Cytobacillus sp. IB215665: one gene and its partner. The protein of the gene in region 1 binds, or shares a complex with, the protein of each later gene. Links are inferred from orthologs where the notes say so. Each region holds a gene or a part of one and is shown on either strand. Other genes may lie near its edges.

What was found.
Region 2: the proteins of SLH52_RS06355 (region 1) and smc are in contact, whole or in part, in a crystal structure (PDB 3ZGX), measured with the Bacillus subtilis proteins. The link is inferred for Cytobacillus sp. IB215665 from one-to-one orthologs.

What each region holds. Positions count from the first base shown.
Region 1 is NZ_JAXBME010000004.1:17,755-29,227, reverse strand. Bases 2,532-5,297 are described here. They hold SLH52_RS06355 (segregation/condensation protein A), read right to left. Parts: upstream 4,408-5,297; coding sequence 3,655-4,407; downstream 2,532-3,654. Other genes in these bases: SLH52_RS06350 (DUF309 domain-containing protein), read left to right, coding at 4,583-5,107; scpB (SMC-Scp complex subunit ScpB), read right to left, coding at 3,069-3,647; SLH52_RS06365 (hypothetical protein), read right to left, coding at 2,538-2,945. Outside these bases: SLH52_RS06380 (D-alanyl-D-alanine carboxypeptidase family protein), read right to left, coding at 1-770; SLH52_RS06375 (superoxide dismutase), read right to left, coding at 1,026-1,919; SLH52_RS06370 (YpuI family protein), read right to left, coding at 2,017-2,505; SLH52_RS06345 (GNAT family N-acetyltransferase), read right to left, coding at 5,401-5,751; ribE (6,7-dimethyl-8-ribityllumazine synthase), read right to left, coding at 6,044-6,520; SLH52_RS06335 (bifunctional 3,4-dihydroxy-2-butanone-4-phosphate synthase/GTP cyclohydrolase II), read right to left, coding at 6,653-7,846; ribE (riboflavin synthase), read right to left, coding at 7,989-8,648; bifunctional diaminohydroxyphosphoribosylaminopyrimidine deaminase/5-amino-6-(5-phosphoribosylamino)uracil reductase RibD, read right to left, coding at 8,664-9,755; SLH52_RS06320 (peptidylprolyl isomerase), read right to left, coding at 10,336-10,776; SLH52_RS23335 (histone H1-like repetitive region-containing protein), read right to left, coding at 11,452-11,473. UniProt on the Bacillus subtilis protein: Participates in chromosomal partition during cell division. May act via the formation of a condensin-like complex containing Smc and ScpB that pull DNA away from mid-cell into both cell halves.
Region 2 is NZ_JAXBME010000004.1:266,255-279,077, reverse strand. The notes cover bases 3,036-7,151. They hold smc (chromosome segregation protein SMC), read right to left. Parts: upstream 6,800-7,151; coding sequence 3,236-6,799; downstream 3,036-3,235. Other genes in these bases: rnc (ribonuclease III), read right to left, coding at 7,114-7,151. Also shown: ffh (signal recognition particle protein), read right to left, coding at 1-1,259; SLH52_RS07620 (putative DNA-binding protein), read right to left, coding at 1,275-1,607; signal recognition particle-docking protein FtsY, read right to left, coding at 1,695-2,684; more of rnc, read right to left, coding at 7,152-7,830; acpP (acyl carrier protein), read right to left, coding at 7,982-8,215; fabG (3-oxoacyl-[acyl-carrier-protein] reductase), read right to left, coding at 8,469-9,212; fabD (ACP S-malonyltransferase), read right to left, coding at 9,217-10,158; phosphate acyltransferase PlsX, read right to left, coding at 10,182-11,168; transcription factor FapR, read right to left, coding at 11,185-11,751; ATP-dependent DNA helicase RecG, read right to left, coding at 11,840-12,823. UniProt on the Bacillus subtilis protein: Required for chromosome condensation and partitioning.

The DNA of each region.
Region 1 (11,473 bases):
CCCGTTTCAAACATATTAATATGGTCGTTCCAGTCATTCGAATTTGAATCTAAAGTAACTGCTATAAGTTCTAAGCCATTCTTTTCAGCTGTCGTCACTAAAGTACGATTCGCTCTTTTCGTATAACCGGTTTTACCACCAGTTGTATAGGAATACATTCCAGTCACTAGCTTATGTTTATTCTTCCATGCTTTAGTTTTATATGTTGGATGGTAGAGCTCAGTCGCGAATAGTTCGCGAAATGCTTCATTTTCCATTGCATATTTCGTTAATAATGCCATATCATACGCAGTTGAATAGTGATTCTCGTGATCGTCCAATCCATGAGGGTTCGAAAACTCACTGTTTGTCATACCAATCATTGCAGCTTTTTCATTCATTAAGAAATTAAAGCCTTCCACACTACCACCAACATGTTCAGCTATTGCGACGGCTGCATCGTTTCCAGAGCGAAGCATTAAGCCATATACTAAATCTTTTAATGTTATCTGATCACCTAGCTCGAGAAGTATGGACGACCCCTCAGTGTATATTGCTCTTTCACTAATATCCACTATGTCCTCAAGTTTTCCAGACTCAATAGCAATTATAGCAGTCATTATTTTTGTTATACTTGCTATTCTCATCTTTGTATGCTCATTTTTCCCGTATAAGACTCTACCTGTTTCTTGTTCAATAAGGATAGCACTTTTGGCACTTACGTCATTATTCGCAACTGCTACTTGTTGATTAACTGATAATAATAAAACAATGATTAAAAGAAATGTCATACATTTTCTCATGCATACCATCAAATCCCCGTCCCTTTTTCCCGAGATTTTTCTATGAGAGGATATAAAAAAAGCCTATCCTCGTATTGAACCCGGACTAATACAAGTGTATGCAAGACAGGCTTCTATATGAATAAAAATTCGGAAAAACGCCAGTGCCTCAATCCATCAATTAACGATGAAGATAGGTTCGAAGATGTTTTACTTTGTTGTCTAAAAAAAGAAGGAATCATTATAATTTTGAGCTACTTACAATTAATACGGATCCCATCTTAAGCTTCTCGCATGTTCAAAACGTTCATCAATATCATTCCAATTCACTACTTTCCACCAATTATCCACATAAGTCCCACGGTCATTATGATATTGCAAATAATAAGCGTGTTCCCAAACATCTAAGACCATAATTGGAATCGTATCCCATTGTGTAAATAACTGATGTTTTTCAGTTTGTAGAATCGCTAGCCTTCTCGATCGAGGTGACCATACAACTATAGCCCACCCTACACCTTCAACAGCTTTGGCAGCTGCTGTGAAATTCTGTACAAATTGTTCAAGATTACCGAAATCTAAAATAAGCTGTTTTAATAACGACCCTCGAGGACTTCCGCTACTATTCGGTGTCATATTATTCCAAAATATAGTGTGTAAATAATGTCCAGATCCATGAAAAGCCGCTTCTCTCTCCCAATGTAAAATAAGAGAGTAATCATTTGACTCTCTTGCCTTAAGAAGCATTTTTTCTGCCTTATTAAGTCCATCTACATAACTTTGGTGATGCTTATCATGGTGTAAACGCATAATTTCTTCGGAAATATAAGGCTCTAAAGAATCATAGTCGTATGGCAATGGAGGAAGCTTATGCTCTCCTATGGGAACACGATCATTAAACGATTGCCTACTAAATTCATTTTGTGGTATATTTGCTAATTCGTGATGTAAAAGTAGCACTTGATCATGAATCCGTGTTGCTTCCTCTTTTAAAATTACTCCATCTCTATTTATATTTTCTTGCACCTGTGAGATTACATTTTGAATCCTTTCTTGTAGACTAGCATTATGAACATCATTGTTATTTAAATGGGCTATAACATCCTTTCCCCATTTTGTAACATCACTCATATACCTTCTATAATTAGTATCGTTCACACATTCACCCCTTCCTACTCCAACATATCGTATTCAAAAATAGGCTTAATGTGAAAAACAAATATAAAAAAGAGAGGTGGCAATCGCCACCTCAAACTTATTTTGATTGAAGAATTTTTGTATGATAATCAGTTTCATAATATTCTAGCTCTTCTCGAATCGTTTGAAAACCTTTCTCCAAAGATGCTAACAGTTGTTTAATAGAAGATGGGGGGACTTCTCGGAATCTAATTGAGTTATTCCCTGTGTAAGCTGAACGACTATCTTCATACCATAAATCTTTTTTAGGTGAAAAGAATTCTTCAATACATTGATGATATATTTTATAAAGTGTTTTCTCCGCCGCAGCTTTTCGAAATGGAACATTTGATAATACAATTCTACAAGCTTCAAGCCCTTCTTCACAATACACAACTAATCTTCTAATTTCTGATAAAATATCTTCAAAATAAACTTGGTTTTCCGGAGTTTCTTGAAGCAGTGTATGAATAGTTATGCCATTCAAATACGTTGTTAATGTGTTGACTGTTTTACTTAAAAATTCTTCAACTTCTACTGTTTGTGTTTGTACGATACTGTTCCCCATCATAGCCCTCCAAATTATTATTAGTATATTTCTTAACTAAACAATAACGTTGAATCGACCTTATATCCTTCATTATATTCAATCGACTGAAATATTTCTGGAAGTTTTTCAAATTGTACATCCTTAAAATATTCTACAAATTCATTAATATTATTTATATATACGCGTTTACGTGAAAGAAATTGTGGTTTTTTTAGTAAACAAATTAATCCTACAATATCTTTGAAATGGATGTCTTTTTCCCCTATTGTAAAAATAGGATCACTGTTGTAGGGTGTGAATTCACTCAAGCGTTCATCAAAATAACGAATATATAGCAAATGAAATGTTCTTTCTTCGCCATCTTCAACAAATGTAACCTCAGATCGATTAAAAAAGTCTTCTGATGTGTTTGGCTTCTCCTTTTCTAGCTCATAACCATTACAATTTTTTATTAGCATACAGCCCACCATCCCATTTGTGCAATCGTCAACATCTTGTGAAAAAAAAAGTTATTTTACATCCATCTTAACATACAAAAAAAAGAGTGTATATTATGACACTTGAATTTAAGACTAACTTATTTACTCAATTTCTTGAAATTTTTCAAAAAACAAATCGGCTTCTTCTTGAACGGATTCCTCTTGAACTTGCTCAGGTAATGGTGGGAGCTCTTCAAGAGTTCTTAAACCAAAATACTCAAGAAACTCTTTTGTTGTGCCATAAAGAATGGCTCTCCCAGTGCCTTCAACACGACCTACTTCCTTAATTAACGCCTTTGCCATTAATGTTTGTAGTGGTCTTTCTGTTTTCACGCCACGAATTTCCTCTACCTCTGTTCTTGCAATTGGCTGACGGTAAGCTACAATGGCTAATGTTTCTAATGCAGCTTGTGAAAGAGATGTTGACGCAGGAGACTCTACTAACCTCTTTATGAAGGCTGCATGTTCTTTCTTTGTCGTCAGTTGGTATGTATTAGCAACTTCTGAAACAAACAATCCGCGTTTATTATTTTTATATTCTTCCTGTAATTCAATAATAATGTCATGAGCAACATTTTCGTCAATTTCAAGAACTAGCGCTATTTGCTTTAACGATAGTCCATCATCACCGGCGACAAATAGCAGCCCTTCTACTACAGCTTTCCACTCGACAATATTCATTGCCAAATCACCTTACCTTACTAGCTAAAAAAATTTCATCAAAGTTTTTTTCTTGTTCAATATTAATCGCGTTTTCTCTCATCAATTCTAAAATGGCTAAAAAAGTAACAACGATGTGCCCTTTATCTTCATAGGGAAATAGTTCAAAAAAACTTTTCCTTCCTTTAATTGACGATAACTCTTGTATAATTTCTTCCATTCTTTTTTCAATTGGAATTTCTTGACGAGTTATTTTCGTATGGAGTGGCTTTTGGAGCTTTTTCCTACGTAATAGTTTTTGAAATGCTGCGAGCATATCGTATAAGTTCACATCAAGTGGCTGGCTCTTTGCCTTAGTATCTTTTACAAATTCATTTACATCACTGGGTGCTTTTGTAAAAACTTTGCTACGTTCAGCTTCTAACTCCTTTAAGTCTGTCGCAGCTTCCTTATATTTCCTATATTCAATTAAGCGATTGATTAACTCTTCTCGAGGATCTTCAGTGATATCGACCTCAACATCCTCATCGAATAACTCCTCTTCATGTTTAGGTAGTAGCATCTTACTCTTGATTGCTAATAAAGTAGCAGCCATAACTAAATACTCACTAGCAACATCTAGCTGTAATTCTTGCATTGTATGAATATAGAACATATATTGTTCTGTAATTTTCGCTACTGGTATATCATAAATATCTATTTCTAATCGATTAATCAAATGCAATAAAAGATCAAGCGGTCCTTCAAAAGCATCAATTTTCACATTATATTGCACTTTCATCCCACCAACATATCATACTTCATTCAGTATTTATATAGCTTAACACTAACGTATAGTATAGAACAAACTAAATTTTTATCCAATACTCTTTTATACGGTGCTTTTGCTACATACTATGATACACTATTAACAAAAAAATGGTGAGATACTTTGATAAATAGGGAGTGATAAATTCTTGTATCCAAAAGCTTATATAGATTATTTAGTGTATTTCCATGGGGATCGTGATTATTTCGAATGCCATGAAGTTCTCGAAGAGTATTGGAAACAAACAGACAATGATATAGTTTGGGTTGGGTTCATTCAAATTGCTGTCGGATTATATCATCATCGAAGAGGTAATTTCAAAGGTGCTCAAAAAATGATAGCAAACGCTATTGCTATCTTAGAAGCTCAAAAAGATACTGTCGAACAGCTAGGCATAAACCTAAAAACACTATTAACAACTTTACAGTCGCAACTGAATGCCATTATCGCTAATGAGCCTTATATAAGTATTAATTTACCAATTCAAGACGAATCATTGTTAACTACATGTAAAAATGCATGTAGTGAAAAAGGCTTGACATGGGGAAAAAGTAGCGATTTAACTAATAATTTCCTTATTAATAAACACACTTTACGTGATCGTACTGAAGTTATAACAGAAAGAGCTAATCAATTAGCCAAAAGAAAGAAAAAAAATAAAGGCTCTTGTTGATTAAAAATTAAATGAATATGCGTTTAAGTTTTTATTCCAAAAACAGCCTATATAAAAAAAGAAAGCACTATTTTAGTGCCTTTCTTTAATTTAGGCTGTTTTCTCACTTTATGCATTGAATTAAGTTTCATACACAACATAACAATATTGTTTTAACAAGGCTGTTTTAGAAGCGCTGATTGTTGTTTTTCGTAATAAGAGCTAAACATGAAACCATTAGCTTTCGGGGTATCTTTTCTTCTATCAAACGATGACTTTTGCGTAAAAATAAAAAGAGACAACAAAGGCTGTATTTAATGATCGATATTACATTTTTCTATAAAAGAAGCAGTTTCAGAGGTTGGCTGTAATTGATCATTTGGAAATAGTTTAGCTAAATCTTCAACCATTCTTTTCCCAAGCCCTTGATACCGATGGGATGGATTAACACTAATATGCTGCACAACTATTCTTTTTTCTGGAAATTGAATAACACCGATCAATCCTATAATATCTTCTTCCTTCCAAAGAAATAATTGTTTATCCTTTTCTTCTTCATATTGTTTAATGGTTTGCTGCAACTTTTTTAAGTCTTTTTCATTTGGCATGAATGAAAGAAGTCCCATTGCAATTTTTTCATAATTCTTTTTGTATCGAATTAACATATAATATCCCTCATTATTATTGAACACTCACTTAAAGAAGGAGTTCAAAACTTTTGGAAATTGGGCTGTCACATAACCTCGTTGACCCGCATTTCAGCCTCATGAACATTACAAACATACAAGTCACTATTACTCTAGGCTTTATATACCAGTTTTTCACAGTCCTTTTTCCTAGTTTGAACGCTTCTAAAAAAAGTAAAGTTCGATTGTAATTATGAATCTTTTCTTTTTATAAGAGAGTAAATATACATTCTAACAAACCATTATATACATTTTGTATAGGTTTTTAAACCTATTCGTCAAAGTTTTTAACAATTTCTCGAGATAAATTTGCAGATTCAATAGCAGACAATGCTGCTTCCCACCCTTTATTACCAGCTTTTGTTCCGGCTCTTTCGATTGCTTGTTCAATATTTTCTGTCGTAATCACACCAAATATAATCGGTAAACCTGTCGAAATTCCTGCAGCCGAAATTCCTTTTGCTACTTCATTACAAACATAATCATAATGAGTGGTCGCTCCCCTTATGACAGCCCCTAAAGTAATGACTGCATCATATTTATTCGTTTCAGCCATTTTTCTTGCGAATAGAGGGATTTCAAAGGCACCAGGTACCCACGCAACATCTATTTGTTCTTCATTTACGCCATGACGCTTAAGTCCATCAAGTGCCCCACCAAGAAGTTTACTTGTAATAAACTCATTAAACCTCGCAACAACTATACCTATTCTTAAGTTAGTTCCGATCAAATTCCCTTCATAAATCATAGAACATACCTCCCGTGTATTTATAACAATGTAGTTTTTTGATTATTTTTTCTTCTTTATAAAAATGAAAAGATATTATTTAATTAAAAAATTCTAATTTTTTGGTAACAACATTTACTTAATGGTCTTTCATTAAATATTTAGTAGATGTCCTAGCTTGTTATTTTTAGTTTTTAAATATGCCTCGTTTTGCTTTTTAGTCGGCATTTGGATAGGCACACGTTCAACCACTTCCAAGTCGTAGCCTTCTAGCCCCGCTATTTTTCGAGGATTATTAGTAAGTAATTTCATTTTACGTATTCCTAAATCCTTTAAAATTTGTGCACCAATTCCATACTCTCTTAGGTCTGGGGCAAAACCTAACTCTTCATTCGCCTCCACAGTATCATACCCTGCCTCTTGAAGCTTGTAGGCTCGAAGCTTATTAAGTAAACCGATGCCTCTTCCCTCTTGACGCATGTACAACAAAACACCATTACCTTCTTTTTCAATTTGTGTTAGTGCCGCATGTAACTGTGGACCGCAATCACAACGAAATGAGCCAAAAACATCACCTGTTAAACATTCGGAATGCACTCTAACGAGAGTTGGATGATCTGGAGAAATATTACCTTTCACTAATGCAATATGGTCTTTGCTATCGATTTCATTGGTGTATCCAATTGTTTTAAATTCACCAAATTCAGTTGGTAGTAGAACCTCTACCTCTCTATTAACTAACTTTTCTTTTTGATTACGATATTTAATTAAATCTTTAATTGTTATCATCTTTAAGTTGAATTGATCAGCAACAATAGCTAGGTCAGGTACGCGTGCCATTGAGCCATCTTCCTTTATTATTTCACATATAACAGCTGCAGAGGACGATCCAGCTAAATTAGCTAGGTCTACAGCTGCTTCAGTATGCCCTGCTCTCCTAAGCACACCGCCCTTTTTAGCGATAAGCGGGAAAATATGCCCAGGTCTTTTAAAATCACTCGCTTTAGAATGTTCATTTAAAAGCTGCTTAATTGTTTCCGCTCTTTCATAAGCACTTATCCCTGTAGTTGACGTTTTGTAATCTACACTTACAGTAAAAGCTGTTCCATGAGGATCAGTATTATTTATCACCATAGGATTTAATTGAATCCTTTCAGCAATTTCTTCTGATATGGGTGAACATACTAATCCACGTCCGTGTCTTATCATAAAGTTGATTGTATCAGGCGTTACGCTTTCTGCTAACGCAACAAAATCACCTTCATTTTCACGATCTTCATCATCACAGACTATGATTATTTTTCCATCAGCTAAATCCTTTATCGCATCTTCAATAGTATGGAACATGTTTGCACACCTTTCTATATGTAATGTTTATTTAGGAAATGAACCATTAATCGTGTTTCATCATAGAATAAGGCTGTTTAAAGAGATAGAGTCTAGCTATGCTAATTTCGGAGCAATAGCAACAAAACTTTGGAAAAGATCCCTAAATAAATCCATTTTCCGTTAATATAGATTTTGTTATCCTGCTGTGTTTAACTTTTTCCATAGAGTGTGTACCTCGTAAAAGAAAGTGCTCAATATACTTTCCAATAACGTCACATTCTATATTGACAATATCACCCACCTCCTTTTGACCTATAATCGTCTCAGAGAGCGTATGCGGAATAATTGATATAGTAAAAGATTTATCGACAACGTCAAATATCGTTAAGCTTGTCCCATCCACTGCGACAGACCCTTTGTGTAATATATATTTAGCTAATTTCTCATCTATCGCAATTACGTAATAGATTGCATTGCCCTTTCGAGTCTTACTAATTATTTCGCCTACTCCATCAACATGCCCTGATACAAAGTGTCCTCCAAACCTTCCATTCGCTAACATAGCTCGTTCTAAATTAACCGAAGATCCATTTTTTAATAATTTTAATGAAGTCGCTTTTATAGTTTCTGGCATAACGTCTACTGCAAAACCAAATTCATTAAATGAAGTAACGGTTAAACACACCCCATTCACCGCTATACTATCTCCTAACTGGATATCAGATAATATTTTTCTAGCATCAATCTGTAGTTCAATTGCATCAATTGAATGGGTTAATCGATTTACTTTTCCAACTTCCTCAACAATACCAGTAAACAAAGTCATCACCACTTTTTATTTATTCTTTGGAATAGCAATCAGTTTAATATCTTCTCCCAGCTGCTCAATTGACTTGATTTGTAGTTTCGGTACATCGTACAAACGATCAAATCCTTCTCCATTAAAAGAGGTAGGTGCACACTCACCTCCAATAAGCTTCGGAGCAATATATGTAATATATTGCTGAACAACATCAGCTTTTAAAAAGCTCGTATTTACTTTCCCTCCGCCTTCAACGAAAAGACTTGTTATCCCTTCACCTCCTAATACGCGTAATAAATCCTTAATATTAATACGTTTTTCCCTCATTTGAATGATTCGAACATTTTTTTGAGAAGTATAACAAGCTATCTCGTCATCAGAACAGTCCTCTCCTACAACAATCCATGTTGGTGCTAAGCCATCAGTAATCACTTTTGAGTCGAGAGGTGTTCGTAATTTTGTATCTAATATAATACGTATAGGATTATTCGTTTCATACGGAAGCCTTGCCGTTAATGAAGGATTATCAGCAACTACGGTGTTCACCCCAACAAGAATTGCATCATATCGATGACGATATTTATGCACATCTTGACGTGCTAACTCTCCAGTAATCCACTTGCTCTCGCCTGATTGTGTAGCAATTTTTCCATCCATGCTAATCGCAGTTTTTAACGTCACAAAAGGGGTGTTGTTTTTAATATAACGAAAGAATACCTTATTTAATTTCTTAGCTTCATCCTGCAGGACTCCAACATCAACTTTTAAACCAGCTTCTTCTAACTTTCTTATACCTCTACCTGCTACACTCGGATTTGGGTCTTCACAAGCAATTACTACTCGGCTAACACCACTACTGATCAATAAATCTACACACGGTGGTGTTTGACCAAAATGGCTACAAGGTTCTAAGGTCACATAAATCGTTCCATCTTTTGCTTTATTACCTGCCATGTTTATAGCATGTACTTCCGCATGTGCTTCACCAGCCTTTAAATGTGTCCCAAGACCAACAATTTGTCCTCTATTAACTACAACAGCTCCCACTACTGGGTTTGGACTTGTTTGACCAATGGTACTTTTAGCCATTTCTAGTGCAACTCTCATATAATCATGGTCATTCAAAATGGGATACCTCCAACAACGTAGGTTACAAGAAAATCTTATGGGGAAAATAGATGGGGAATTACCGAATATAGTCATAATTCGAAATATTACAAACATAACTCCATAGCAAATAAGCCATACGTTTTTCATAGCTCATAATATAAGTTTAACAAATAGACCCTAGGTATAATTACCTAGGGTCAGAGTTATCGATATATTTCGTGTGTTTATCCATCGTTCTAAAACAGGACAAAATTAGCATATGATTACAGCAAATCATATACTTCACGCCATATCCTTCTCCCATCCAGACTATACTGTCGGCTCTGGTTTTTCACCAGATCAGCCATATATAACCAATTATATATACAGCTCACGGGCTTAGAAACAACAATTGCTTCATCACCGCCGGTTGGGAATTTCACCCGACCCCGAAGGATTATCTTATTCAATTTTATAGTTTTACATATTATATCACACATTTTCTAGTTTGCATATTGAAACGTGTTTAGGCTATAAATAACCAATAGATCAATCCCCAAATCATGCTCATTATTAGTATAATAATAAACACAATCCATTTGTTACGTTTCATCTATTACTCCGCATCAAAAACTTCTACAGTTTTCATTACATCCCCATTTTTCATATTTAGAACAGTATCTAAGCCACTTGTAACTTGACCAAACACTGTATGAACGCCATCTAAATGAGGTTGAGCTTCATGAACGATAAAAAATTGACTTCCTCCTGTATCTCTTCCAGCATGAGCCATTGAAAATGCTCCTGGCACATGTTTGTGAGGATTGCCTTCAGTTTCACATTTAATCGTATAACCCGGACCACCTGTTCCAGTTCCTTGTGGACAACCACCTTGTGAAACAAATCCTGGGATTACCCGATGGAATGTAAGACTATTATAAAAGCCTTCATTAGCCAATTTTTCAAAATTATCAACTGTATTAGGAGCTTCATTAGGATAAAGCTCAAATTCAATCTTTTCTCCACTATTCATTATTATGTAACCTTTTTTACTCATAATCAAAGCACTCCTTCAAATGTAAAATCATTATCTATCTTATCACATTCGGCAAATGAAAAACAAAGGCTCTTTTCGTAAGGCTGCTTTTGTATTGATTGTTGCTTTTCGTTCTAAACAATAAACACGTACAAAACTAAAGTTCGTGGCATCTTTTCTTGTATACAATAATGACTAACAATATAAAACCATTTCTATGTTGCTAATTTGATCACATTAACAACAAAGTTTACGAAAAGAGCCTTTCATAAACTTTGTTGCAATTCCTATCAAAGGATATAGAAATAGTTTCAAATAATTGTTATAGGATCATATAAGATTAGATGTCACGATTTCTCTATGCGTTTAGAAGATTACTTATGATGATCAACAATGAATTGTTGAGAAACAAGCTAGGAAAAAAGCTCGACTATTTCTTAATGTTCTATATTTTTTGTGAATCCAAATTAATAAATTTATAAAGAATGTTCGTTGTTGTAGACACATACCTATACACTACCATTTAAGATACATATATTAAACCGAGACAAATATCTATACTAAGAGAAAGGATCGAGACATATGTACTTTAATGCTTTTCACCCACGATATAGATACCAACCTAGTGGAGGCCAATTGTCCTATCCCCCTATGGGTACAACTCAATACCAATGGCCACCTGGCATTGGTCAAGTATTAGATGATTGGATTACTGGTG
Region 2 (12,823 bases), 250 kb from region 1 along the record:
AACTGCTTCAACAAACGGTTAACTTCTTGAACAGAAGTTCCGCTTCCTTTTGCAATTCGCTTCTTTCTACTTGCATTAATAATCTCTGGCTGGACTTTTTCAGCTTTCGTCATCGAACGAATAATAGCCTCAACATGACCAATTTGCTTTTCATCCACCTGAACGTTCTTCAGACCTTTCATTTTGTTTGCTCCAGGTAACATATTAATTAAGTCATCTAGAGGGCCCATTGAACGAACTTGGGATAGTTGTTCTAAAAAGTCATCAAACGTAAAGGACATTGTCCTCATTTTTTGTTCTAACTCTTTGGCTTTATCTTCATCAACTGTAGCTTGAGCTTTTTCAATTAATGTTAGTACATCCCCCATACCTAGTATACGAGATGCCATGCGTTCAGGATGAAATGCTTCAAGAGCATCAAGCTTTTCTCCCAAACCAACAAACTTAATTGGTTTACCTGTAACAGCCTTTACCGATAATGCAGCACCACCACGTGTGTCTCCATCAAGCTTCGTCAAAACTACACCTGTAATTCCAAGTTGGCTATTAAAGCTTTCAGCTACGTTAACAGCGTCCTGACCCGTCATTGCATCGACGACCAAGAAAATTTCATGAGGGTTTGTTACCTCTTTGATTTGAGCTAGCTCATCCATTAATGCTTCATCGATATGGAGTCGCCCAGCAGTATCAATAAGAACATAATCATTATGTTGTTCTTTTGCTTGCGCGATTGCCTGTTTAGCTATTTCCACCGGGCTCACTTGGTCACCAAGAGAGAAAACCGGCATACTCAGCTGTTTTCCTAACGTTTGTAGCTGTTTTATAGCAGCAGGTCGATAAATATCAGCAGCTACTATAAGTGGATTTTTGTTGTATTTTTTTCTAAGTAAATTTGCTATTTTCCCAGTATGAGTTGTTTTACCTGCACCTTGTAACCCTACCATTAAGATAACAGTTGGCGGACGATTTGCTACAGCAATTTTACTTTGCTCTCCACCCATCAGTTCAGTCAGCTCTTCTTTTACTACTTTAATAACCTGTTGACCAGGGGTTAAACTCTTCATAACCTCTTGACCGACAGCTCTTTCACTGACTCGTTTCACAAAATCCTTAACAACCTTAAAGTTAACGTCCGCTTCTAATAATGCAAGACGCACTTCTCGCATCATCGCTTTTACATCTGCTTCCGTTACTTTTCCTTTGCCTGTGATTTTCTTAATTGTATTTTGCAGTCGGTCGGCTAATCCTTCAAATGCCATTTCTATGCCGCCCCCTTACTCTAATTTCTCGAGTTCATTAAGTACTGCAAGCTGTTTTGTATTGTCCTGAACGCTACTTGACATGATTTCTTTCAGATCAGAAAAAAGTGTTTGACGTTGCTGAAATTTTTGAAATAGCAACAACTTCTCTTCATACTGTTCAAGCATCGTTTCCGTCCGTCTAATGTTATCATATACTGCCTGGCGACTAACATTAAACAGTTCAGCAATTTCACCAAGGGAAAAGTCGTCTAAATAATATAAAGACATATAGCTTTGTTGCTTTTCCGTTAACAACGAATGATAAAAATCATATAGATAATTCATTCTTGTCTTTTTTTCAAGCATGGTCTTTCCCCCTATGTTAAGTGAATTACCTTTACAAATTGTACTAGGTCAAATCATTAATGTCAAGTTTTTTTCTTAACAGCTCTTTTATGCTTCAGTATCAGCGATTAAACCAGCAAAAAGGCCATAGACGTATTGTTCTGGGTCAAATTGTTGTAAATCATCAACTTTTTCCCCAAGACCGACCAATTTAACAGGAATCGATAGCTCATTTCGAATAGCCAATACGATACCTCCCTTTGCAGTACCGTCTAACTTTGTTAAAACAATTCCTGACACATCTGTTGATTCTGCAAATTGCTTAGCTTGGCTCATCGCATTTTGACCTGTGGTAGCATCTAAAACGAGTAACACTTCGTGAGGAGCTCCTGGAACTTCCCGTTCGATCACACGCTTTACCTTTTCAAGTTCTTTCATTAGATTAACTTTGTTTTGCAATCTACCTGCTGTGTCACATAATAAAATATCAGCGTTGCGCGCTTTAGCTGCCTGAACTGCATCGTACATAACTGCAGCAGGGTCAGAGCCTGGAGATTGCTTAATTACATCCACACCAACTCTATCTCCCCATACTTCCAGTTGGTCTATAGCACCAGCACGAAATGTATCTCCTGCAGCCAATAATACTGATTTTCCTTCATTTTTAAATTTATTTGCAAGTTTTCCAATAGTAGTTGTTTTACCAACACCATTAACTCCAACGAACAAAATGACAGTTAAAGATTGCTCTTGAATATTTATCTTAGCAGATAAATCGTCCTGCCCTTCATAAATTTCAACTAGCTTTTCTGTTATAACATCTTGAACTTCTCTCGTGTCCTGTATATTTCTACGTTTTACTTCCATTTTTAATTCATCAATTAATTCCATTACAGTTGCTACACCAACGTCTGCTCCAATTAAGATTTCTTCCAACTCATCAAAAAAATCTTCATCTACAGACCTGTATCTCGCAACAAGGTCATTCACCTTTTCTGAAAAAGAATCCCTTGTTTTCGATAAACCATCTTTGAATTTTTCTGTTACAGAATCTGTCTGTTTAGTAATTTTTTCTTTTAATTTTTTAAAAAAGCTCACATTTGTTCTTCCCTTCTTATTTCATAAAATAGTTTCTCAAGTATCTTTTAGTTAGGCTGCTTTCTCATTAATTGTTGCTTTTCGTATTATGAGCTAATCACCATTAACGTTCGTGGCATCTTTTCTTTTGAATAACGATGAATAACAATATAAACCACTTTTTATAGTACTAATTTGATTACAATAGCAACAAAGTTTACGAAAAGATCCCATTGTTAACGTTTCTTTACTTTAGGCTGTTTTCGCATTAATTGTTGCTTTTCGTATTATGAGCTAATCACCATTAACGTTCGTGGCATCTTTTCTTTTGAATAACGATGAATAACAATATAAACCACTTTTTATAGTACTAATTTGATTACAATAGCAACAAAGTTTACGAAAAGATCCCATTGTTAACGTTTCTTTACTTTAGGCTGTTTTCGCATTAATTGTTGCTTTTCGTATTATGAGCTAATCACCATTAACGTTCGTGGCATCTTTTCTTTTGTATATCGATGAATAACAATATATACTACTTTTTTTATTGTACTTATTTGATGAAAAGATCCTTACTTAACCAATTCAGCAGTTTCACCGAGTCGAACTGATACTAGCTTAGACACACCCGATTCTTGCATCGTAACTCCATAAAGAACATCAGCTTCTTCCATTGTTCCTTTTCTGTGGGTAATAACTATAAATTGTGTATCTGAGCTATAACGTTGTAAATATTGTGCAAAACGATGGACATTAGCTTCATCTAGCGCAGCTTCTACCTCATCCAAAACACAAAATGGAACAGGACGAACCTTTAAAATTGCAAACAATAATGCTATAGCAGTTAAAGCTCTTTCTCCACCTGATAATAAACTAAGATTTTGAGGTTTTTTCCCTGGTGGCTGTGCAATAATTTCAACTCCAGTATTTAATAAATCCCCTGGATCTGTAAGCTTCAATTCTGCCCTTCCACCACCAAATAATGCTTGGAAAACAGGCTCGAAGTGAGAACTGATATTGTTAAATGTTGTTTGAAACCTTCGCTTCATTTCATCGTCCATTTCATCGATAACCTGATATAATGTGTCCTTTGCTTGTAGCAAATCTTCCTTCTGCTCTTGTAAAAAGGAATAACGCTCATTTACACGCTCAAACTCATCAATTGCACCAAGATTAACATTTCCAAGCTCATCAATTGCAAGCTTAATTAATTTTACTTTCTGCCTAGCTTCCTCTATATTCAAATCCAAAGGATATCGTTCTTTCGCAGCCTCAAAAGATAACATATATTCTTCTCGTAAGTGAGTTAATCTGTTTTCTAATTCCACGTCTAGACGATTAATTTTTACTTCTTCATCGCGTAAAACCTCTACAAGCTGCTTATATTGTCGTTTTTGTTCTTTCGCTTCGCGCTCCTGATCCTCTAATTTCTGCTGTAAATGAAGCCGTTGATCGCGACGTTCAGCGATAAGTTGAACAGTAGCTGATTTATCATGTTTCTTTTTTACAGCTTCAGAGACTAAAACCTCTTCACCCGATGAGTTTGAACTCATCTCATTTTGCAGTAATGAAAGGTCCTCCTTCGCTTCCTGCAATTTATCTTCAATTTCAGCCATAGCATGTAATGTGCGACCTGCTTTCTCTTGATGATTCGCTAACAGCTGCTCTTGGCTTGCTAATTCAACCTTTAGTTCTGTTATTTCTTTTTGTAATGATTCTTTTGATATTTGTTGGTCATTCTTTTCTAAAGTAAGTTTTTCAATTTCTTGATCAAGATTCATCACTTGGTTTTTGATGACGCTCACTTGTTCTTTAATCGTTCTTGTTCTTGCATTCATTTCATTCATTTGTTGTGAGAAATTTTCTTTTTCAAAGTCGTAAACAGTTAAACGATCGTTAACATTTTTTTCTTCTATTTCTAGCTCTCGAATTTCTCCTTTTATTGACTGCTCACTCAAACGAAGCGTATTTCCCGTTTCACGTAAAACTTCAAGCCCTGCCTCGACTTCTTTAATGGTGTCCTTCAGTTCCTTTACTTGAGCTTCAAGCTGTGAAGTCTTTTGCTCCATATCAAGTACTTTCACTGAAAGCTCTTCAAGCTCACGTCCTCTGCTTAATAACGAATTTGATTTTTGTTTTACTGCCCCACCTGTCATGGACCCACCAGGATTTACAACATCACCTTCAAGTGTAACGAGGCGATACCTAAATTGTAATTGCCTTGCTAAATCATTTGCACCTTTTAAATCAGTAGTAATGACTACTGTCCCTAGTACGTTTTTCAATACAGCGCTATACTTTTCATCAAATGTTATTAAGTCTGAAGCAACCCCTACATATGATGGATGGTTTTTTATTTGATTTAGTTGCAGATCTGAAATTTTACGCTCTTTGATGACTGATAATGGTAAGAATGTAGCCCTGCCATATGAGTTTTTCTTTAAATAACTAATAGCTTGCCTAGCATTTTGTTCATCATGAACGACAATATGCTGTGTTGCTGCTCCCAATGCTATTTCTATAGCAATTTCATACTCCTGAGGTACTTGAATTAATTCTGCGATGGCACCTTCAACACCTTGCAAATGTTTATCTCTAGCTTTTAATACTTCTTTAACACCGTGAAAAAATCCGGAATAATCTTCTTTGATTTCTTCCAACATTTCTTTACGAGATTTGGTCTGCTGTAAGTACTGATAAGCTTGATAAAGTAAATTCTCCTTTTTTTGGTACTTGGTCTTCAACTGTTCCAGGTTTGTTTGTTTATTTCGAAATGTACTAATTTGTTCGTTAATTTCTTCTTGAACTTTCGAAATTTTAGCTTGGAGTAGTAGTTTTTGATCATTCGTTTCTTTTCGTTGAATAATATATTTTTGATTTACTTCTTCTAAGTGTGATTTACGGACATTTTGTTGTTTCAGCTGATCTTCAATATTTGTAAGTTCATTATTCAAGGCAGCTTTCTTATTTAATAATTCAATATAGTCACTTTTTAACCCTTCAATTACGTCTTCAATATTTTGATCATAAGATGCAAACATTTGTGTTTTCTGCTTTAAGTCAAGCTGCTTAACATTAACATCTTCTTCATAATGTTTAAGTAGCTGAGCTTCTTCATCTCTTTGAGCTAAATGATCGTGTCTTTTTACCTCAAATTCATCAATTATTTTTTCTAATTGTGTTCTATTTTGGGAGGCGTTTTTCTTGCGTTCCTTCAGAACTTCTTTCCGGCCTTCTAGCTTTTCTAATTCTTCACTAGCGAGCAGTAGTACTTCTTGAAGATCATCTATAGATTCATCAAGCGCGATTATTTGCTCACGATGGTGCTCAATTTCAGATTCTAATTTCTGTAAAGAAGAAGAGGATTCGATTTCATCATTTTTATGTTGTTGAAATATATTACGAAGGTCCTCCCATTTTTTATGAAGGTCTTCTACTTCAAATACTGTTAAGGCAACCTCAATTTTTTCGAGGTCCTCCTTCTTTTCGATATAATCTTTAGCAATTGATGATTGAATTTCTAGTGGCTCAATTTGACCTTCAAGCTCGTGGACGATATCAGAGACACGGTGTAAATTCTCCTGGGTCTCAGCTAATTTATATTCTGCTTTTTTCTTGCGAGTTTTATATTTTAACACTCCAGCAGCTTCTTCAAAAATAGAGCGCCTTTCTTCAGCTTTACTGCTTAAAATTTCTTCTACTTTACCTTGGCTTATAATTGAAAAAGCTTCTCTTCCAAGACCTGAATCCATAAATAAATCAACAATATCTTTTAGTCGACACTGCTGTTTATTTATTAAAAATTCACTTTCTCCTGAACGAAAAACTCTCCTTGTGACACTTACCTCATGATAATCTATCGGTAAAAACTGGTCTTCATTGTCTAATGTTAACGTTACTTCTCCTATATTCAATGGTTTTCTTGAGTCACTACCTGCAAAAATAATATCTTCCATTTTCGCTCCGCGTAGAGATTTTGCAGATTGTTCCCCCAATACCCACCTAATAGCATCGGTAATATTACTTTTCCCACTGCCGTTCGGCCCAACTACTGCAGTTACACCTGGCACAAAATCAATAGAAACTCTTTCTGCAAACGATTTAAATCCAACGATATCTAACCGTTTGAGGAACATGAATATCCCTCCTATTACTAAAAATTCTTTTATTATGACGTGTGTACACTTGATTATCTCTGCCTAGCACAGGCAGCATTTCATTTGATCAGCCTTATAGTTTACTTAATTTGGTATGTGTTGTTGATTAATGGCTATCTTCGTATCTTTCTGAACTAAGACATTAATACGTTCACAAATAACATTCTTTGGCATCTTATTTTTTATAACCATAATTTCCATAGCTCTAGCCTAGTAATAAATGTTTGAATAGCAACAAGCTATACGAATAGAGCCTTTTTAAAAATACCCCCATAAAGGGGGCATTAATGGTGTTATAATGATTCTTTTACTTTTTGCAAAGCCTTTTTCGCAGCGTTTTGCTCTGCTTCTTTTTTTGACTTCCCCCTACCTTCACCAAGTGTTTTGTTATTTATACAAACTGAAGATACAAACTCTCGATTATGAGCAGGACCGTTTTCCTGTAAGATTTTATATTCGAGTAAACCAGCTCCATCTCTCTGAATTAATTCTTGAAGCTGACTTTTATAATCCATCGTATGAGAAAAAGCACCATCATTTATTTTAGGAAATACAACCATATCTAGAAAGGAACAAACAGCGTCAATTCCTTGATCTAAGTATAATGCTCCAATAAATGCCTCAAATACATCCGCTAATAATGCTGGTCGTTCTCGTCCACCAGTTAACTCTTCTCCTTTACCTAGCAAAACTAGCTTACCGAAGGATAGGTCATTTGCAAAAGAAACAAGAGAAGATTCACAAACTACAGCAGCACGAAGTTTCGTTAATTTGCCTTCACTTAGCAATGGGTATTTTTTATACAAATATTGGGAAATTGTTAACTCAAGAACTGCGTCTCCTAAAAACTCTAATCTCTCATTATCTTCATAGAGCCGTTTTCGATGCTCATTCACATAAGATGAATGCGTAAATGCTTGCAACAACAATTTTTTATTTTGAAATCGAAAACCTATTTTTTCTTGAAATTCATTAAATTTCGCATGCTTTTCAATACCTGTTTTTTTCATGTTATTTTAGGTACCTCCAACAAAACTTGATGTTCGGAATTGTTCATTTCTAGAGGTTGATCATTGCACTTTATTGCCTATGTACTAATATGGCACCTATTATGATGATAAAGTCCCGCCTTAAACGGGACTTTTAATAGATAAAACGGAATTATTGCTGACCGTTTATGTAGTTAACAGCGTCACCAACTGTAGCTATCTTTTCAGCATCTTCATCGGAAATTTCCATATCGAATTCGTCTTCAAGCTCCATCACTAGCTCTACTACATCTAGGGAATCAGCACCAAGATCATCTTTAAATGAAGATTCTAATTTCACCTCTGACTCTTCAACTCCAAGGCGATCAACGATAATCTTAGTTACACGTTCTAAAACATCTGCCATTATTGCTCACCTCCCCTCAAATATTATAGTGTATTTTCATTCAAAAAACTAGTTGTATTATTTTAAAAGGCTGTTTTCGTATCGATTGTTGTTTTTCATTCTAAGAGATCACGTCTTTCTAAAGCGTTCGTCGTACCTTCTCTTCTTTTTAGGACAATCGGATAATAATACCATCTAGCTGTTCACATTCTATTAAAAAATCAACAAATTTTACAATAACAGCCTTATTAAAAGCACCTTTTTGTTAAACTCTTTACATGACCATTCCGCCATCAACGTGCAATGTTTGTCCAGTCATATACCCACTTGCTTCAGAAGCTATAAATGCCACAACAGCTGCTACGTCTGTCGGTTCACCAAATTTCACAAGTGGAATTTGTTTCAACATTTCATTACGAATATCTTCATTTAATTCATCGGTCATATCAGTTGTAATAAAGCCTGGGGCTATTGCATTTACTGTAATGTTTCTACTTGCTAATTCCTTAGCAGAACTTTTTGTTAAACCTATCACACCAGCTTTTGCAGCAACGTAGTTTGCTTGTCCAGGGTTACCTGCTACTCCAACGACTGAAGCAATATTAATTATTCTTCCAGCTCTTTGCTTCATCATTTGGCGGGTAACAGCCTTTGTACAATTGAATACGCCCTTTAAATTTGTATTAATGACAGTATCCCACTCATCTTCTTTCATTCTCATTAACAAGTTATCCCTTGTTATTCCGGCGTTGTTTACTAGAATGTCTAGCTTGCCAAATTTAGCGATCACACCTTTAATCATAGAAGATACCGCTTCAGAATTTCCAACGTCAGCTTGAATCGCAACTGCTTCAGAACCAATTGTTTTTATTTCATCCACCACTTCGTTTGCCCTTGCTTCACTTCCTGCAAAATTTACTACTACACTAGCACCTTGCTTCGCTAGTTCCAATGCAATAGCACGACCAATCCCTCTAGATGCACCTGTCACTAAGGCAACTTTTCCTTGCAACGTCATATTTTTATTCCCCTTTCAATCTTTCAATTGTCAATAGCATTGACTCTTCATCATTTATTGAATAGGCATTAACCCTTCTGTTAACCTTTTTGATGAGTCCTGAAAGAACTTTACCAGGACCAATTTCTATAAAGGTATCTACACCATTGTCAAGCATGTATTCTACAGACTGTTGCCACAAAACTGGAGAATATAATTGTTCAATTAAAGCTTGCTTTATTTCTGTACTCTTTGTTAATGGCTTTGCATGAATGTTCGTTACTACTGGAATCTTTGCATGATTAATTGTTATTTCGTCTAATATGTGATCGAATTTATTAGCAGCTGGTTGCATGAGTGATGAATGAAATGGTCCACTTACAACTAAAGGGATGACGCGTTTTGCACCTTGTTCTTTACATTGTTTCGTTGCGATTGATACTCCCTCAGCTGTTCCAGAAATAACAATTTGACCAGGACAGTTCAAATTAGCGAGTTGAACTGGATATCCATCAGCTGTAATTTGGGTTGTGATTTCTTGTAGCTGACCTTGTTCCATCCCTAGTACAGCTGCCATTGACCCTTCTCCTGCAGGAACAGCTTCTTCCATTAATTCGCCTCGTTTCCTTACTGCATACACTGCATCTTCAAATGACAATGCTTCGGCAGCCACAAGTGCGCTATATTCTCCTAAACTATGACCCGCAACATAATCAGGTCGTATATTTTCTTCTTTGAACCGTTCAAGAATAGCTATGCTCGTCGTTAATAAAGCTGGCTGTGCATTCATCGTTAACGTTAATTTATCAGCTGGACCTTGGAAAATAAGGTCAGTTAATGAAATACCTAGTTTTTCATCAGCTTTGTTAAAAACAGCTGCCACATTGTCATATTTTTGTGCAAGGCTTTGTCCCATACCAACAATTTGTGAACCTTGGCCTGGAAAAACAAATGCAATTTTCCCCATATGATCATTCCTCTCTTTACTAATCAATCAACAGATTCAACTTGTTGCTTTATCAATTCAGTAACATTGTTATCAACGATATCTTTTGCTTGACGAATAGCGTTAAAGATCGCATTGGCGTCAGAAGAACCATGTGCTTTAATTACTGGAGCTTTTAAACCAAACAACCCAGCTCCACCGTATTCTGAATAATCCATTTTAGCTTTTAAATCTAACAGTTGAGGCTTTAATACAGAAGCTGCAAATTTGCTCTTAAAATTGCTTGTTAATGTTGTTTTTAACATAGAAAAAACTGATTGTGCTGTTCCCTCTATTGCTTTTAATGTAACATTACCCGTAAAGCCATCTGTTATGACTACATCTGCAACCCCATCTAATAAGTCTCGCGCCTCAACATTACCAATAAAGTGTAATGACGTTTTTTCTAATAAGGAAAAGACTTGCTTCATAAGGTCGTTTCCTTTATTCTTTTCTGTTCCTATATTTAACAAGCCCACTCTAGGTGATGGAACACCCCGTACTTTCTCAGCATAAATCGACCCCATAATCGCATACTGTAGCAAATGTTGATCTTTGGCATCCACATTAGCTCCAGCATCTAGCATTATAAAACCACGTCCATCTGCAGTTGGTAATGTTGGAGCTAATGCAGGACGATCAATTCCATCGATTCTACCGACTATGAATAAACCCGCTGCCATTAGAGCACCCGTATTCCCTGCAGAAATACAAGCATCCGCACGCCCTTCTTTCACTTCTTTTGCCATAAGTACCATAGAGGCATTTTTCTTTCTACGAACTGCCCTTACAGGCTCATCAGTTGCTTCAATTATTTCATTGGCATGTATTATAGAAAGACGTTTCTGTTCAGAAACATATGTCTTAATTTTGTCTTCATCCCCTATTAAAGTAATATGTAAGCTAGGGAAAGCTTCTAGCGCTTTTAGAGTGCCTAAAACAATTTCTTTAGGTGCATGGTCACCACCCATTGCATCGATTGCGATTCTCATTTGTTGAACCTACCTTTTAATTACTTTTTGAACGATACATTTCAAATTCCCCTGAAAATACCATTTCTGCTCCGACAAAGCTGTTTACTTCTACTATTGTTCTCCCTTTCTTCTTATCCAATCCTTTAACTTTGGCTTTAGCTATCACACGCTCAGTTTCTTTTACTTGGCGCATGAAACGGATTGTTGCTTGCGCAGTTAACGCTAGTTCATCATTAATAACTGCAACTGCAAGGGAGTTAGCTTGAGCAAAAAGATGATGACCACGCATAATCTTATTTCTTTTAAAAACGTGTTCCTTTTCTACATCAAAAATTGAAATAGCACTTTCATCAGGAACAATATCTACAATTTCTCCAATTACCTCTTCAATCGGAAGCGAACGAACTTGTTCATCAAAATTCTTTTCTGCAACATATTTTATTCGCTCTCGCAATTCAGGAATCGATAACTCCATTCGATCGAGTCGTATCGTTTGGATGCTCACAGAAAATTTTACTGCTAATTCTTCGTCGGTGACGAATGGATTTTCAGTTATTGTTTGTTGCAATTGCTCCTGTCGTACTTTTTTATTTTTACGCATATGAGAAAACACCATCCGTATTATTATGACTAGGTACTAATAGTAGTATATAATTAAATGCTTCAATTTGCAAATAATCAATCTGTTATTAATCCAGTTTTTCTCCATGTAAAGCACCGGTTTGTTGCAAGTATTTTCTTAGTTCCTCATACTCATTATTTTGCCAAAATGCGGTTGATTGAATAAGCTTAGCAGCATCATCTCTGGCTACTTCCAATGCACGATAATCATGTACCATATCAGCCACTTTAAACTCTGGAACACCACTTTGCTTTTTACCAAAGAAATCACCAGGCCCACGAAGCTCTAGGTCCTTTTCAGATAGCTTAAAACCATCATTTGTTTCTGTCATGATATTCATTCGCTCTTTACCTACTTCTGATTTTGGGTCCGCTAGCAATATGCAATAAGACTGATTCTCACCACGACCAACACGACCTCGAAGCTGATGTAATTGTGACAACCCGAAACGATCTGCATCATAAATTAACATAAATGTGGCATTTGGAACGTTTACTCCAACTTCAACAACAGTTGTTGAAACAAGCACTTGAACGTTATTTGTACTAAAGTCTCTCATTACAGCTTCCTTCTCTGCAGAAGGAAGTTTACCATGCATTAGTCCAATATGATATTTATTGCTAAAATATTGTGTCAAAATACTATGGACATCTATCGCATTTTGCACGTCCAATTTATCAGATTCTTCAATGAGTGGACAGATGATATAAGCTTGTCTTCCTTTGATCAGCTCTTGTTTCATGAACTCAAGGACTCTCTCAAGCATGTCGTGTCTTGCCCAGTATGTTTCTATCTCTTTTCTACCAGCTGGCATTTCGTCTATTACTGAAACATCCATTTCTCCAAAAACAGTGATTGCTAGAGTTCGAGGGATAGGCGTAGCAGTCATAAATAGAACATGGGCATTTTCACCTTTTTCTCTTAACGTTCTACGTTGTGCTACTCCAAAACGATGCTGTTCATCAGTAATAACAAGACCCAATTTATTGAATGAAATCTCATCTTGAATTAATGCATGTGTTCCAACGATAATATCGATTTCACCACGCGT